Regions from separate parts of the Methylobacterium sp. NMS14P genome, predicted to be linked through region 2. Evidence: riboswitches for the same ligand, from Rfam matches in the RefSeq annotation. Region 2 holds a riboswitch; the other holds the start of a gene.
The links. A riboswitch is a leader RNA that binds a small molecule or an ion and turns the genes downstream of it on or off. The one in region 2 is predicted to bind thiamine pyrophosphate.

Region 1 (6,647 bases), 2.9 Mb from region 2:
GTGGAGGAGGGGCTGGTCATGGTCGCCGATACCCGCACCAATGCGGGGCTCGACGACATCTCGACCTACCGCAAGCTCCACCACTTCAACGTGCCGGGCGAGCGGGTGATGATGCTCGCCTCGGCGGGCAACCTCTCGATCACCCAGTCGGTCCTCAGCCTGCTCCAAGAGGGCGTGCCCGGCGAAGAGGAGGGCGAGCCGCCGCAGAAGCTCGTCGAGGCGCCGACCATGTTCCAGGCGGCGCAGCTGATCGGCCGGGCCATCCGGCGGGTGCGCTCGATCGAGAAGGACGGGTTCGAGGCGGCCAATATCCGGTTCTCGATCTCGCTGCTGTTCGGCGGCCAGATCGGCAACGGCGAGATGCGGCTGTACCTGATCTACTCGGCCGGCAACTTCATCGAGTGCAGCACCGACGCGCCGTTCCTCCAGATCGGCGAGCACAAATACGGCAAGCCGATCCTCGACCGGGCCGTGAAGTACACGACCGACCTCTACGACGCCCTGAAGGTGAGCCTCGTCTCGATGGACTCGACGATGCGGTCGAATCTCGGCGTCGGCCTGCCGATCGACATCGCGGTCGCCCGCCGGAACGCGCTGACGCTCGAGGTGAATCACAGGATCGAGGCCGGCGAGGGCTACTTCCACGATCTGCGCGAGCGCTGGTCGGCGGCGCTGCGCGCGGCGCACCGGGCGATCCCGCGACCGCCCTACGGGCCTTCCAACTCCTAGGGCGGGTGCACCGTCGGCTGTCTTCGCGGGCGGCACGAAGCAATCCAGGGCGGCGCGTCATCGCCGAACGCGGCGTGTCCCGAGATTGCTTCGCTGCGCTCGCAGAGACGGGGTCAGTTTTTCACGTGGCTGTGCGAGCCGCCGAAGACTCCGCTGCGCCCCAGGCCTTCAGGAGAGCCCGGGTCGCGTCGGCCGGATCCACGGCCCGCATCAGGCCACCCAGGACGGCGAAGCCCGCCGCCCCCGCCGCGCGACAGGCCCCGATCACCTCTGGACCGACACCGCCCAGGGCCACGGTCGGCAGGCCCGCCGCACGTGCGGCGGCGAGGCCCTTCAGCCCAAGCGCCGGTCCGTAGCCGGGCTTGCTCGCGGTCGGGTAGATCGGGCTGAGGGTCACGTAATCGGCGCCGGCCTTCGCGGCGGCCGCGGCCTCGCGCGGCGTGTGCGCCGAGACGCCGATCAGCGCAGCCTCGCCCAGGGCGGCCCGCGCCGCCGCTATCGCCTCCGGTTCCGAACCGCCAACGAGATGCACGCCGTCGGCACCGAGCGCGCGCGCCAGCGCCACATCGCCTCCGACCGTCAGGACGCCGTTCGCGGCCCGCACGCGCTCGGCCACGCCCGCGCCGAGGCGGAGGCGCGCCTCCGCCTCCAGGTCCCTGTCGCGGAACCAGATCCAGCGCCCGCCGCCGTCGAGGACCGCCCGCACGGTCTCGGCGAGCGGCCGCGGATGCCCGTGCCGGTCCGTCACCGCGAGCAGCGGCGACGGCAGCGCCCTCACGAGCCGACGAGGCCGAGCTGCGGGCTCGACGGCTCGGCCCGGCCGCGGCGGGGGATCCGCCCGGCGAGGTGCGCGTCGCGCCCGGCCTCCACGGCCCGGCCCATGGCGTGGGCCATCCGCACCGGATCGTCGGCCTTGGCGACGGCGGTGTTGATCAGGCAGGCGGAGGCGCCGAGCTCCATGGCGATCACCGCGTCCGAGGCCGTGCCGATGCCGGCATCGACGACGACCGGCACCTTCGCCCGGCGGCAGATCAGCTCCAGATTGGCCGGGTTGGCCACCCCCATCCCGGAGCCGATCAGGGAGCCCATGGGCATCACGGCGGCGCAGCCGAGATCCTCCAGGCGCTGGCACACGATCGGGTCGTCGTTGCAGTAGGGCAGCACCACGAAGCCGTCGTCCACGAGGTGGCGGCAGGCCTCGATCAACTCCATCACGTCCGGGTAGAGCGTCTCCCGGTCGCCGATGACCTCGACCTTGATCCAGTTGGTGTCGAGCGCCTCGCGGGCGAGCTCGGCGGTCATGATCGCGTCCCGGGCCGTCTCGCAGCCGGCGGTATTCGGCAGGAAGCGCTTGCCCTTCAGGATCTTGACCGTGTCCGAGCCGTGGCCCTGGAGGGAGACCCGGCGGATCGAGGCCGTGACCACGTCGGCGCCGCTCGCCTGAACGGCGTCGCGCATGATCGCCTGCGTCGGGTAGCCGGCGGTGCCGATGAACAGCCGAGACGATAGCGTGACCCCGGCGATGGTCAGGCTGTCATCCCCACGCTCGGAGCGCGGCGGCGTGTGATTCTGGTCCATGCTCAACCTCCCTGCATGGCGCGGACGATCTCGACGCGGTCGCCCTCCGCGACCGGGGTCTCGCCCCAGTCCCGGCGGCGCAGAACCCGGCCGTTCAGCGCGATGGCGACGCCCTGCGGGCTCTCGATGCCGCTCTCTTCCGCCTCGAGGCGGAAGAGAGCGTCCACCGTCTCGACCGCGCAGTCGCGGGGCTCACCGTTGACGAGGAGTTTCATGCCGAGGCCCTCAGCGCTTCCGGCTGGCCGAAGCGCGCGCGGGTGAAGGGACGCGCCACCTCCGGCAGCGCGCCGTGCAGCACCAGCGCGGCAATCGCGTCGGCGGTGACCGGGGCGAGCAGGTAGCCGTTGCGATGGTGCCCGGTGGCGGCGACCAGGCCCGGGGCGATCGCGTCGAGGATCGGGGCGTCGTCGTCCGAGGTCGGACGGTAGCCGCTCCACACCGCCTCGACCTCCATCTCCTCGATCCCGGGAAGCACCCGGCGGGCACCCTCCAGCAGGGCGTAGAGCCCGCCCGCGGTGACGCCGGGCCGGAAGCCGCAATCCTCGACGGTCGCGCCGACGACGAGATGGCCGTCGCTCTTCGGCGCCATGTGGACCTGCTCGGTCCAGACCATCCGCGCCAGGGTACCGGTGCGGGCGGTGGTGCGCAGGGCCAGAGACTGGCCCTTCAGCGGGCGGACCGGAAGGGCGAGCGCGTCGGGCAGCAGACCACCCTCCCCGCTCCAGGCGCCGGAGGCGAGGATGACGGTCTCCGCCGCCGCGACGCGGTCGCCGGCGCGGATCCCGGTCACGCGGCCGCCCGACCAGTCGAGGCCGGTGACGGGGGTCCGCTCCACCAGGATCACGCCGGCCCGGCGGCAGGCCTCGGTGAGCGCGTCCATGACCAGACGGGGATCGACCTGATGGTCGAGCGGGCAGTGGATCCCGGCGGTGACGGAGGGGCGCAGGCCCGGCTCCAGGCGCCGCACCTCGCTGCCCGGCAGCCAGGTGGCCTCGAGCCCCGAGCGGCGCTGCAGGTCGTAGCGGAATCTCAGGCGCTCGACCTCGTCGCGGCCGACCGCCAGCACCAGGGTGCCGTCGGCCCGGTAATCGATCGCGCGGCCTGACTCCGCTTCCAGGGCGTCGCGGAACTCGGGCCAGAGACGGAGCGAGTCCAGGGCGAGTGGGAGCAGCGGGTCGGAGCCCGGCTCGTGCTCGGCGGCCGGGGCCAGCATGCCGGTGGCCGCGAGGCTCGCGCCCGCCCCGATCGTGTCCCGCTCCAGCACCGTCACGGCACGGCCAGCTCGGGCGAGGCGCCACGCGATCGACAGCCCGATCAGCCCGCCGCCGACCACCGCGACGTCGGTCCGCGCCGGAAGGGGCGTCGGCGTAGCGCTGCCGTCCGGATCGCGGCGGCGGCCGATCGGTGAGGCGGGTCGGTCGAGGGGCACAATCATCTCCGCGGATTGCCGTCGCGGAGATCGGGCCGTGCGCTTCGGTGAGAAGCTGTGGCCTGCCTTTCGGGCGGCCGCGGTCCAATCCCTACGCCGGTATGAGCCGGATCAGGTTCGAAGGATTTCCGCGCCGCAGGTCCTGACGGACGTGCCAGCGGTTTCTCAGCCCCTTGCCGGGGATCTCCCTGGAACAGACGCAGATGTGGCCCCCCGTCCGGGGCCGGTCAACCCCGCGCCGCGGCCACGGCGGCTTTGCCGTGACAATCGGTGGATCGCGGTGACGGTCTGGACACCACGTGGAGCGGAATCGGCGCGCGGGTCCGGGCGGCGCTCGCCATCGCGCACCATCCCTTCACGGGTCTGGCATCTGATCGCCGGGATCCCGGAACACCTCCGGTCCCCGGCACTCCACGTCACGGGCGGATTCGCGTGCGCACAATCCTGTTGATCTGCCTGCTCGGCTTCCTCGGTGTCACGGCCGTCCTGAAACTGCGCGACGGCGTGCGACCGGCGCCGGTCGCGCGCGCCATCGCTCCGCCGCCGGAGCCGGATCTCGCGGGCAGTGCCGCCGCCGGTGTGGCTCTCCAGGCTGGCCGCAACGGCCACTTCTTCGTCAACGCCCTTCTGGACGGCCGTTCGCTGCCGATGATGGTCGATACGGGGGCGAGCGCCTGCGCGTTCTCCGAGGAGGACGCCGCGCGGATCGGGATCCAGGTCGGGCCGTCCGATTTCACGCGCGTCTGGAACACCGCGAACGGGACGGTCCGCGTCGCACCGATCCGGATCGCGATCGTGCAGATCGGATCGATCACGGTGCGGGACGTCGAGGCGGTCGTGATCCCGCGCGGGCTCCTATCGACCAGCCTGTTGGGCATGTCGTTCCTCAGGCGCCTGCGCGATTTCGGCGTCTCCGGCAGCACGATGACGCTCAGGGGCTGAAACGCCCGCATGCCCATGAAGATTCTGGAGATTGCGGCAGCGCGGATGGAAGACCGTGCGGCCTGCCCTTCGAGGTTGGTCGCGGGATCGGGTCGATCATGCTCCCGATCCAGGGCCGATGGGCTTCGATGCGCGGGCCTCATGCTCTTAAATTGAATATTTGAAATTTATCTATAGAGATATTGTGACGATCCTCAATTATTTATGTAAAGTCGACTTCAGACTTTAATTTAGTTCTTCGAAGTATAATTTTAGTGACGCTGTCGATCACTTTGTCATCGCGTCGTGGTGGTGTTAGGAGCCTTGATGACTGCGCACCCGAGATCTGAGCGCACGATGGGACGGCTCCGGAATGAAGAATCGCGGATCGACAATCTGTTTGTCCATGATCGTGAAGGACGAGGCCCACGTTATCCGTCGATGTATCGACTCTGTTCGTCCGATTATCGATCATTGGATCATTGTTGATACCGGATCAACGGACGGAACCCAGGATATCATCCGCGCCACGCTGGCAGACATACCGGGTGCCTTGGTCGAGCGGCCCTGGGTCGATTTTGCCTTCAACCGGAACGAGGCCTTGAAACTCGCCCGGCGTCACGCGCAGTACGTTCTGATCATCGACGCCGACGATGAGCTGATCATGCCGGCGGACTTCGCGATGCCGAAACTGCGTGCGCCCGGCTATCGGTTCGAGATCATCGACGAGCACACGCGGTACTGGCGCAACCAGTTGGTCAGCAGCCGGGAGAACTGGCGCTACCGGGGCGTCCTGCACGAATTTCTCAGCTGCCCCGGCGTGGCCGAGACACCGATCCTTCCCCTCGCGATGCGCCGCGGCGACGACGGGGCCCGGCACCGCGACACGACGGCGGACGCGCGGGATATCGCGGTCCTCGAGAAGGCGCTGGCGGTCGAGACAGATCCCTTCATGATCGCCCGGTACACGATGTACCTCGGGACCACCCACGATGCCGCCGGCGCGTATCGGAAAGCCTACGAATGCTTTCTGAAGCGGGCCGATCTAGGTGGATGGGACGAGGAAATCTATTTCAACCTGCTGATGGCGGCCGTGAACGCGGAGCGCCTCGATGAGCCGGAGGACAGGGTGCTGCAGCTCTACGAGCGCGCCACCTCCGTCCGTCCGGCGCGGGCGGAAGCGCGACACGGGGCCAGTCGGTTCTGCAGGCTCAGGAAGCGGTTCGCGGACGGATATCGATACGCGGAGGCGGGCCTGGCGCTCGAGCTTCCGAGCGAGGGGATTTCCTTGAACCCGTGGGTCTACGAGTACGGCTTGCTCGATGAGTTCGCCCTCAACGCGTACCATCTCGGACAGTACAGCGCCTGCGGACACGCCTGCCTGAAGATCCTCGAGCGGACGCAGGTCCCCAAGGAGGTCGCCATACGCGCCGGCGCCCTGGCCCGGGACGTGATGGCGAAGATGATCGATCCGGTCTGGGGGTGTCGGCACACCCCCTACGCAATGCCGTTCGTGCCGACGTGGTGAGACGGACGGCGCACGGATCGGCCGCTGGCCCGAGATCGCGGCGGGTGTCGGCGACGGCCGCGTGACGTCGGGATCGATCGGGGACGCTCTCCGTGACCCGGTCAGCTGGATCTGCGCGGGCGCAGGAATTTCGGCCGGAACACCGCCATGGGCTCGTCGAAGCCGCTGAGCCGGTGCTCGCCCAGCGGGATCGGGTCGCCCCAGAGGAAATCCACGAAGGGCTTCGACATCAGCAGCGGCTCGCCGAGGGCGCGGTTCAGCTGCGCGATGCGGCTCGCGAGGTTCACGTCGCGGCCGATCACCGTGAAGTCGAGGCGGGAGCCGGACCCGACATTGCCGTAGGCGGCCTCGCCGTGGTGGAGCGCGATGCCCGCGGCCACCGGCACCGGGAACTGGTGGAGGGCGTTCGCCTCGTCGAGGGCCGCCAGGGCGTGCTGGGCCGCCGTGAGCGCGCCCTTGGCC
Region 2 (6,647 bases):
TGGCGGAGGCTACGGCGGCGGGGGCTACGGCGGCGGTGGCTACGGCGGTGGCGGCGGGGGTGCCTACGGCGGCGGGGGCGGCTACCGGAATGACGGCTACGACGACCGGCGGGACGCCTACCGCGACCGCCGCGACTACGACCGCCCGCCGCCGCGCCGCCCCTACGACGACGATTACGGGCCGGGGCCGCGCCGCTACCGCGGTGATCCCGACGAGTACTGATCTCGGTTGAGCAGGGCAGGCACGGGAACGTATTTGCCCTGTTAACCGCGATCCGGCATCGTCCGGCTCCGCGGAGCCGCGAAACCGGACGGAGGAGCTGATGACGGAGAATCGCCGCGGCACCTTCCGGAAGAACGCCTTCACGTTCGGCGCCGTGCTGCTCGACGGCGGCGAGGTGAGCTGCCTGGTCTGGGACGCCACCGAGGTCGGCGCGCAGATCGAGGTCGAGGACGATCAGGCCGTGCCGGACCGCTTCGCGCTTCGTGTCAGCGCGGGCACCGAACCGCGCTTGGCCACCGTGGCGTGGCGGCGCAGCCGGCGGATCGGCATCGCCTTCGACGGCTGAGGCCCCTCAGGTCGCCTGCAGGGCCGGGCGCGGCTTAGGCCCGGACCCGACCAGCCGGAACCGGCGCGGCCGCACGAACAGCAGGTCGAGCGCCGTCCCGCGGACCAGCCGCTCCAGCACCAGCGGCAGGACCACCGCCACCGCCATGACCGTCAGGCTCGCGAGGCCGATATCGGTGATCGCGCCGGTGCGCACAAGGATCTCCCGGGTCGCCGCCATCGGCAGCGAGAAGGCGAGGTAGATCACGATCGAGCGCTGGCCGCAGGTCCGGATCGCCTCGGCAACCGGGCCGCCGGCGCGGCCGATCAGGGCGGCCGCCACCACGATCGCGAGGGCACCGGCCGCGCCGAGGGCGAGGCTCAGCAGCGGCAGGCTGGCGAGGGTCGGGTGGTCCGGCAGGCCGGACGGGGTCAGCGCGAGCCAGCCCTCCAGGAGCGCCCAGGCGGCGAGGCCGAACAGGGCGAGGGGGACGCGGCGGCGCGCCGCGTCGGCGAGCGCGACGATCCGCCCGGCGAACAGGTAGCCCGCGACGAAGTAGACGTAGCGGGCGCAGAACTCCTCGATCAGGGTCGCGTCGCTGCGGATGTCGGCGATCTGCAGCAGGGCGGCGCCGGCGAGGAGCACGCCGCCGGGCACGCGGCGCAGGGCCTTCGTGACCACCGAGAACACCGCCAGAAGGTAGATGAACCAGAGGGTGGAATAGGGCTCGATCAGCGCGTGGGCGAGGTGCGCCGCGAAGGCCGCGGGGCCGGCATCGCCGACGATCTTGCCGTACTTGGCGGCCGACTGGATCACCAGCCAGAGCAGGTAGAAGTAGGCGAAGTGGACGACCCGGCGGTCGGAGAACAGGCGCCAGTCGCGGTCGATGACCCGTCCCACGAACAGGCCGGAGAGCAGGAAGAAATCCGGGATCCGGAACGGCTTCGCGAAGGCGACGACCGGGTGGAGGAAGCCCTCGCCGCCCATGGCCTCGCCGGTGCCGATGACCGAGTGCATCATGACGACCAGGAGGATGCAGATCCCCTTGGCGATATCGACCCAGGCGAGCCGATCCCCCGTATCCCCGACCCCGGCCATCGACCCACCCCTCGCGATCGGCGCGATCCTGGACCGGTTCGGGTTGACGGCAAGGAACGGGGCGGCCGCCACCTGCGGATGTGACGAACGCGCGGTAAATCCGGCCGGTCAGATGTCAGGTGTTGCGCCGCGCCGACCGCCGGTCGCGGGTCATGCGCGTGGCGGCGTGGAAATCGTCGGGCTTGCCGCGGACCCAGACGAGGAAGCGCGCGATCTCCGGATCGGCGCGCAGGGCCTCGACGTCGGCGAGGCGTTTGGCGATCTCCGCCTCACTGTAGCGGGCATGGATCGCCGAGTGGCAGATCTGGTGCAGCCGGACCGTGCCGCGATGGGTCCCGCCCTTCAGCTTCGGCGTGAGATGATGGAGGCTGGAGCGGGCGCGGCGCGGAATCGGGCGCTCGCAGAGGGGGCAGACCGGGTCCGGCAGGCCCGGGACGCCCGGCGCGTCCGGATCCTCGGCGCTCCAGCGCTGCGAGCGCCGTCCGACCACGCGAGCCTCCCTCTCCTACCCCTGCTGTTCCACCGGCTGCGGGCAGGCCGAACCGACGCGGGGTCCGAACAGCGTCTCGGCCTCGCGATCCCGGCTGCCCAGGATGGAGACGTGGTCCCCCGGGATCACGTCGATCCGCGCCCGCGGACCGGCCGCCTCGGCGAGGTTCCGCGCCAGCTTGGCCGGCACCACCGTGTCGTCGCGGCCCTGCACGATCAGCACCGGCGCCGTGCCACCGCGGATGCGCAGGTCCGAGCGGTACGTGTCGCGCAGGAGCCAGATCGGGGCTAGCGGGACATGCAGCCGCACGGTGTGGCTCATCGAGTCGAAGGGCGCCTCCAGGTACAGCCCGATTGCCGGCTCCCGCTGGGCGACGGCCACGGCCACGGCGGCCCCGAGGGAATGGCCGTGGAGCAGGATCGGCGCGCCGGGCGCCCGCGCCCGCGCGGCCTCCACCGCCGCCAGCCCGTCGCGGATCAGCCCGTCCTCGCTCGGACTCCCGGTCGAGCCGGGGTAGCCGCGATAGGCCAAAGTCAGCACGCCCCAGCCGCGCGCCCGCCAGGGCTCCGCGGCGAAGCGGGCCGCGTGCGGCTCGGGGCGCGACCCGTTGCCGTGGAAGCTCACGACGACGCCGCAGCCCGGCCGCGGCGGCCGCCACAGGCCGTGCAGAGTCTCGCCGTCGGGCGTCGCGACCGTGATTGCCGCGAGGCCGGGCGGGGTCGTCCACGGGTTCTGCGGCCCGAAGGCGCCCGGATAGAGGAACCGGCGCTGCCCGAGCGCGAGTGCGGCGCAGGCCAGCCCGCAGAGGAGGAGCGCGGCGAGCAGGAGGCCGGCGAGGAGACGCATGCGGTGCGGGAGAACGGGTGCGTTCGGACGAACGGTTTACGGGATGTGTTTTCTACGGCCGCCGGTCAGCATTGACAAAGCCCTCCGCGAGCCCGAGTCTGGAACCGTTCCGAGGGGGGCCCTGCAGAGGGCTGAGATTGGGCACGCTGCCCTGACCCTTGAACCTGATCCGGCTCATACCGGCGGAGGGACGGGAACCTGCGGTCGCATCCTGCGCGACCCCATCTCATCTCGGCCATCGCGTGGACCGGACCACTCCAGCACGAGGAGAGGCCCACGATGAACGCACCCGTTCTCCCGAAGGACGTGAAAGGCAGCCCCGAGACCGTGACCACCGGTCCGGTGACCGGATCGCGCAAGGCGTATGCGAACCCGGCCGGGCGGCCGGACATCCGCGTACCCTATCGCGAGATCGTCCTCTCCGATCCGAAGGAGGAACCGGTGCGGGTCTACGACCCGTCGGGCCCCTACACCGAGACCGATGCCCGCATCGACCTCAATGCCGGCCTTCCCGGCGTGCGCGAGCCCTGGGTCGCGGCGCGCGGCTACGCGGCCGTCGCGCCGCGGGCGGTGAAGCCCGAGGATAACGGCTTCGCGGGCGACAAGCTCGTGGCCCCCTGCCCCGCCGAGCGGACCATCCGCAAGGCGGCCCCGGGCCAGATGGTCACCCAGTACGAGTTCGCCCGCGCGGGGATCATCACCGAGGAGATGATCTACGTCGCCCATCGCGAGAACGTCTGCCGCGAGACGATGCTCGCGGGCGCCGAGGCCGCGCTGGCCGACGGCCAGAGCTTCGGGGCCTCTGTCCCGCCCTTCATCACCCCGGAATTCGTGCGCGACGAGATCGCCCGCGGTCGGGCGATCATCCCGGCCAACATCAACCACACCGAGCTGGAGCCGATGGCGATCGGCCGGAACTTCCTGGTCAAGATCAACGCCAACATCGGCAACTCGGCCGTCACCTCCTCGGCCGCCGACGAGGTCGAGAAGCTGGTCTGGTCGATCCGCTGGGGCGCCGACACGGTCATGGACCTGTCCACCGGCCGCAACATCCACAACATCCGCTCGTGGATCATCCGCAACAGCCCGGTCCCGATCGGCACGGTGCCGATCTACCAGGCGCTGGAGAAGGTCGGCGGCGACCCGCTGAAGCTCGACTGGGAGGTGTTCAAGGACACGCTGATCGAGCAGGCCGAGCAGGGCATCGACTACTTCACCATCCATGCCGGCGTGCGGCTCGCCCACGTGCCGCTGACCGCGCGGCGCGTCACCGGCATCGTCTCGCGCGGCGGCTCGATCATGGCCCGCTGGTGCCTCGCCGGGCACCGGGAATCTTTCCTCTACGAGCGGTTCGACGAGATCTGCGACATCATGCGGGCCTACGACGTGTCGTTCTCGCTGGGCGACGGCCTGCGCCCGGGCTCGATCGCCGACGCCAACGACGCCGCCCAGTTCGGCGAGCTGGAGACGCTCGGCGAGCTGACCAAGGTCGCCTGGGACAAGGGCTGCCAAGTGATGATCGAGGGCCCCGGCCACGTGCCGATGCACAAGATCAAGGTCAACATGGAGAAGCAGCTCAAGGAGTGCGGCGAGGCGCCGTTCTACACCCTCGGCCCGCTGACCACCGACATCGCCCCCGGCTACGACCACATCACCTCGGGCATCGGCGCCGCGATGATCGGCTGGTTCGGCACCGCGATGCTCTGCTACGTCACCCCGAAGGAGCATCTCGGCCTGCCCGACCGGGACGACGTGAAGACCGGCGTCATCACCTACAAGATCGCCGCCCACGCCGCCGACCTCGCCAAGGGGCACCCCGCCGCGCAGCTGCGCGACGACGCGCTGAGCCGCGCCCGGTTCGACTTCCGCTGGGAGGACCAGTTCAACCTGGGCCTCGATCCGGACACGGCCCGGCGCTTCCACGACGAGACCCTGCCGAAGGACGCCCACAAGGTCGCGCATTTCTGCTCGATGTGCGGGCCGAAGTTCTGCTCGATGAAGATCACGCAGGACCTGCGCGCCGAGGTGCTGGCGATGGAGGAGGCCGGCGAGGTCGTTGGCGCCGCGCCCGCGATGTCGAAGGCCGAGGCCGAGGCCGGGATGCGGGCGAAGTCGCAGGAGTTTCTGGCCGAGGGCGGCAAGCTCTACGTCGACGCCGCCGAGTGACACGACGGCACGCCCGGTCCGCTCAGGATTCGGGCGTGCCGCAGCCCCGCCCGGGCGTTCCGCCGTACGGGGCCTCGATATCGAGGACGTCGCCCGGGCGAGCGCCGTAGGCATCGTGCAGCGCCGCCAGCATCAGATCCGCGGCGATGCCGAGGTCGGGCGGCGTTCCCAGTTCCACGAGGCGGGCGAAGTTCTCCGCCGGGTCCGCCTGGACGTAGCGGAGCGCCGCCAGGGCCGCCCGCGCGGTCGCATCCAGCCTCAAGCGGCCCCCGCCGGGCGGCCCGTAGGCGCCCGACGCGGCCTCGCAGAACATCCGCGTATCCCGATCCTGGAAGATGCACTGGACGTAGCGCTGCTCCTGTCCGTGCAGCGCGACGACGATGAAGCGGTCGCGCGAGACGTCGACCGGGCCGTGCCTGTGGATGGCGTCGAGGCGCTCCGCGACGGCGCAGCGATTCTCGCGGATGAACTGCGCGCGCGAATCCGGCGCGGCGAGCGCGGACGTCGCCGCCAGGACGAGAGTCGCGAAGATCCTGTACATCGCGTGCTCCATGCAGCGCGGGGCGGACCGCGGCCCCGTTGTGGGAAGACGAACCGGACGCGCGCCGAGTCGGCTTCGTTGAAAAACCAGCACAGATTTGTGTCGCGACGGTAACGCGATGTTCATCGCATCTCCGATCCCGCCGCAGCATCCGGTGGACCGGCGGTCGCCATTAAGGAAGGATTAGGCAGGACCGCCCCTCAATCCTTCGATCACAGGATCGCAGGAGACCGGCGATGGAGATTCGAGCGTTGACATCCACGACGCCGGGGCCGCAGGGCCTCGAGGCACTCGGAGCGACGGCCGCCGCCGCCGTGACGCAGGAGGCTCCCCGGCCCCAGACTCCCGCCAAGCCGCTCGAGCCCGCGGTCAAGCTCGATATCGGCACGAACGGCGGCAAGGCGCGCTACATCCAGGACCCGGACACGAGCTCGATCGTGTTCCAGGTGGTCGATCCGTCGTCCGGCAACGTGATCGATCAGCTCCCGAGCGAGACCGCCCTGCGCAATCGCGCCTACGATTCTGCCCGCAGCACGCTCGGGTCGCAGAGCGGCAGTCTCTCACGCGTCGCCTAGGCGCCTTCGCTCAGGCGCGCAGCCGGCGGACCGAGTCGTCGACCGACGGCGCGCCCAGGCCGAACTGGGCCAGTGACAGGATCTCCACCGGCGCGTCCCGCCGCGCGACGAGCACGCTGTTCTCGGCGACCGTCGTCCAGGTGCCGTGATCCCGGTCGAGCGGCTCCGAGGCGACGACCACGCCGCCCTCCGAGGCGCGGTAGTAGAGCGAGTTCGCCTTGTCGTTCGCGGCGTAGCGGAACGCGTAGAGATCGCGGCCGTCCGCCAGCGCCGCGGTGAACCGGAACGGATGCGCGCCGGCGAGGTCCGTGAGCCGCTCGAGCGCGCGCGCCGTCGCCTCGACTGGATCGCGGCGCGGCCCCGGCCCCATGAGGCCGCAACCC

Region 1: it holds a riboswitch for thiamine pyrophosphate, as region 2 does, so the genes downstream of both, thiO (glycine oxidase ThiO) here and thiC (phosphomethylpyrimidine synthase ThiC) in region 2, are expected to answer to the same signal.

Annotation. Positions count from the first base shown of each region.
Region 1 covers NZ_CP087106.1:675,257-681,903, reverse strand. The annotation lists gene LOK46_RS03135 (peptidase) at 1-729, shown strand, start outside; gene LOK46_RS03130 (thiamine phosphate synthase) at 851-1,507, opposite strand; gene LOK46_RS03125 (thiazole synthase) at 1,504-2,307, opposite strand; gene thiS (sulfur carrier protein ThiS) at 2,310-2,522, opposite strand; gene thiO (glycine oxidase ThiO) at 2,519-3,742, opposite strand; TPP riboswitch at 3,807-3,935, opposite strand; gene LOK46_RS03110 (TIGR02281 family clan AA aspartic protease) at 4,169-4,678, shown strand; gene LOK46_RS03105 (glycosyltransferase) at 5,064-6,185, shown strand; gene LOK46_RS03100 (adenylate/guanylate cyclase domain-containing protein) at 6,287-6,647, opposite strand, start outside.
Region 2 covers NZ_CP087106.1:3,572,199-3,578,845, forward strand. The annotation lists gene LOK46_RS17150 (hypothetical protein) at 1-223, shown strand, start outside; gene LOK46_RS17155 (pilus assembly protein PilZ) at 324-569, shown strand; gene LOK46_RS17160 (acyltransferase family protein) at 576-1,646, opposite strand; gene LOK46_RS17165 (restriction endonuclease) at 1,762-2,136, opposite strand; gene LOK46_RS17170 (alpha/beta hydrolase) at 2,152-2,982, opposite strand; TPP riboswitch at 3,085-3,190, shown strand; gene thiC (phosphomethylpyrimidine synthase ThiC) at 3,262-5,148, shown strand; gene LOK46_RS17180 (TY-Chap domain-containing protein) at 5,171-5,689, opposite strand; gene LOK46_RS17185 (flagellar protein FlaG) at 5,941-6,264, shown strand; gene LOK46_RS17190 (class II glutamine amidotransferase) at 6,275-6,647, opposite strand, start outside.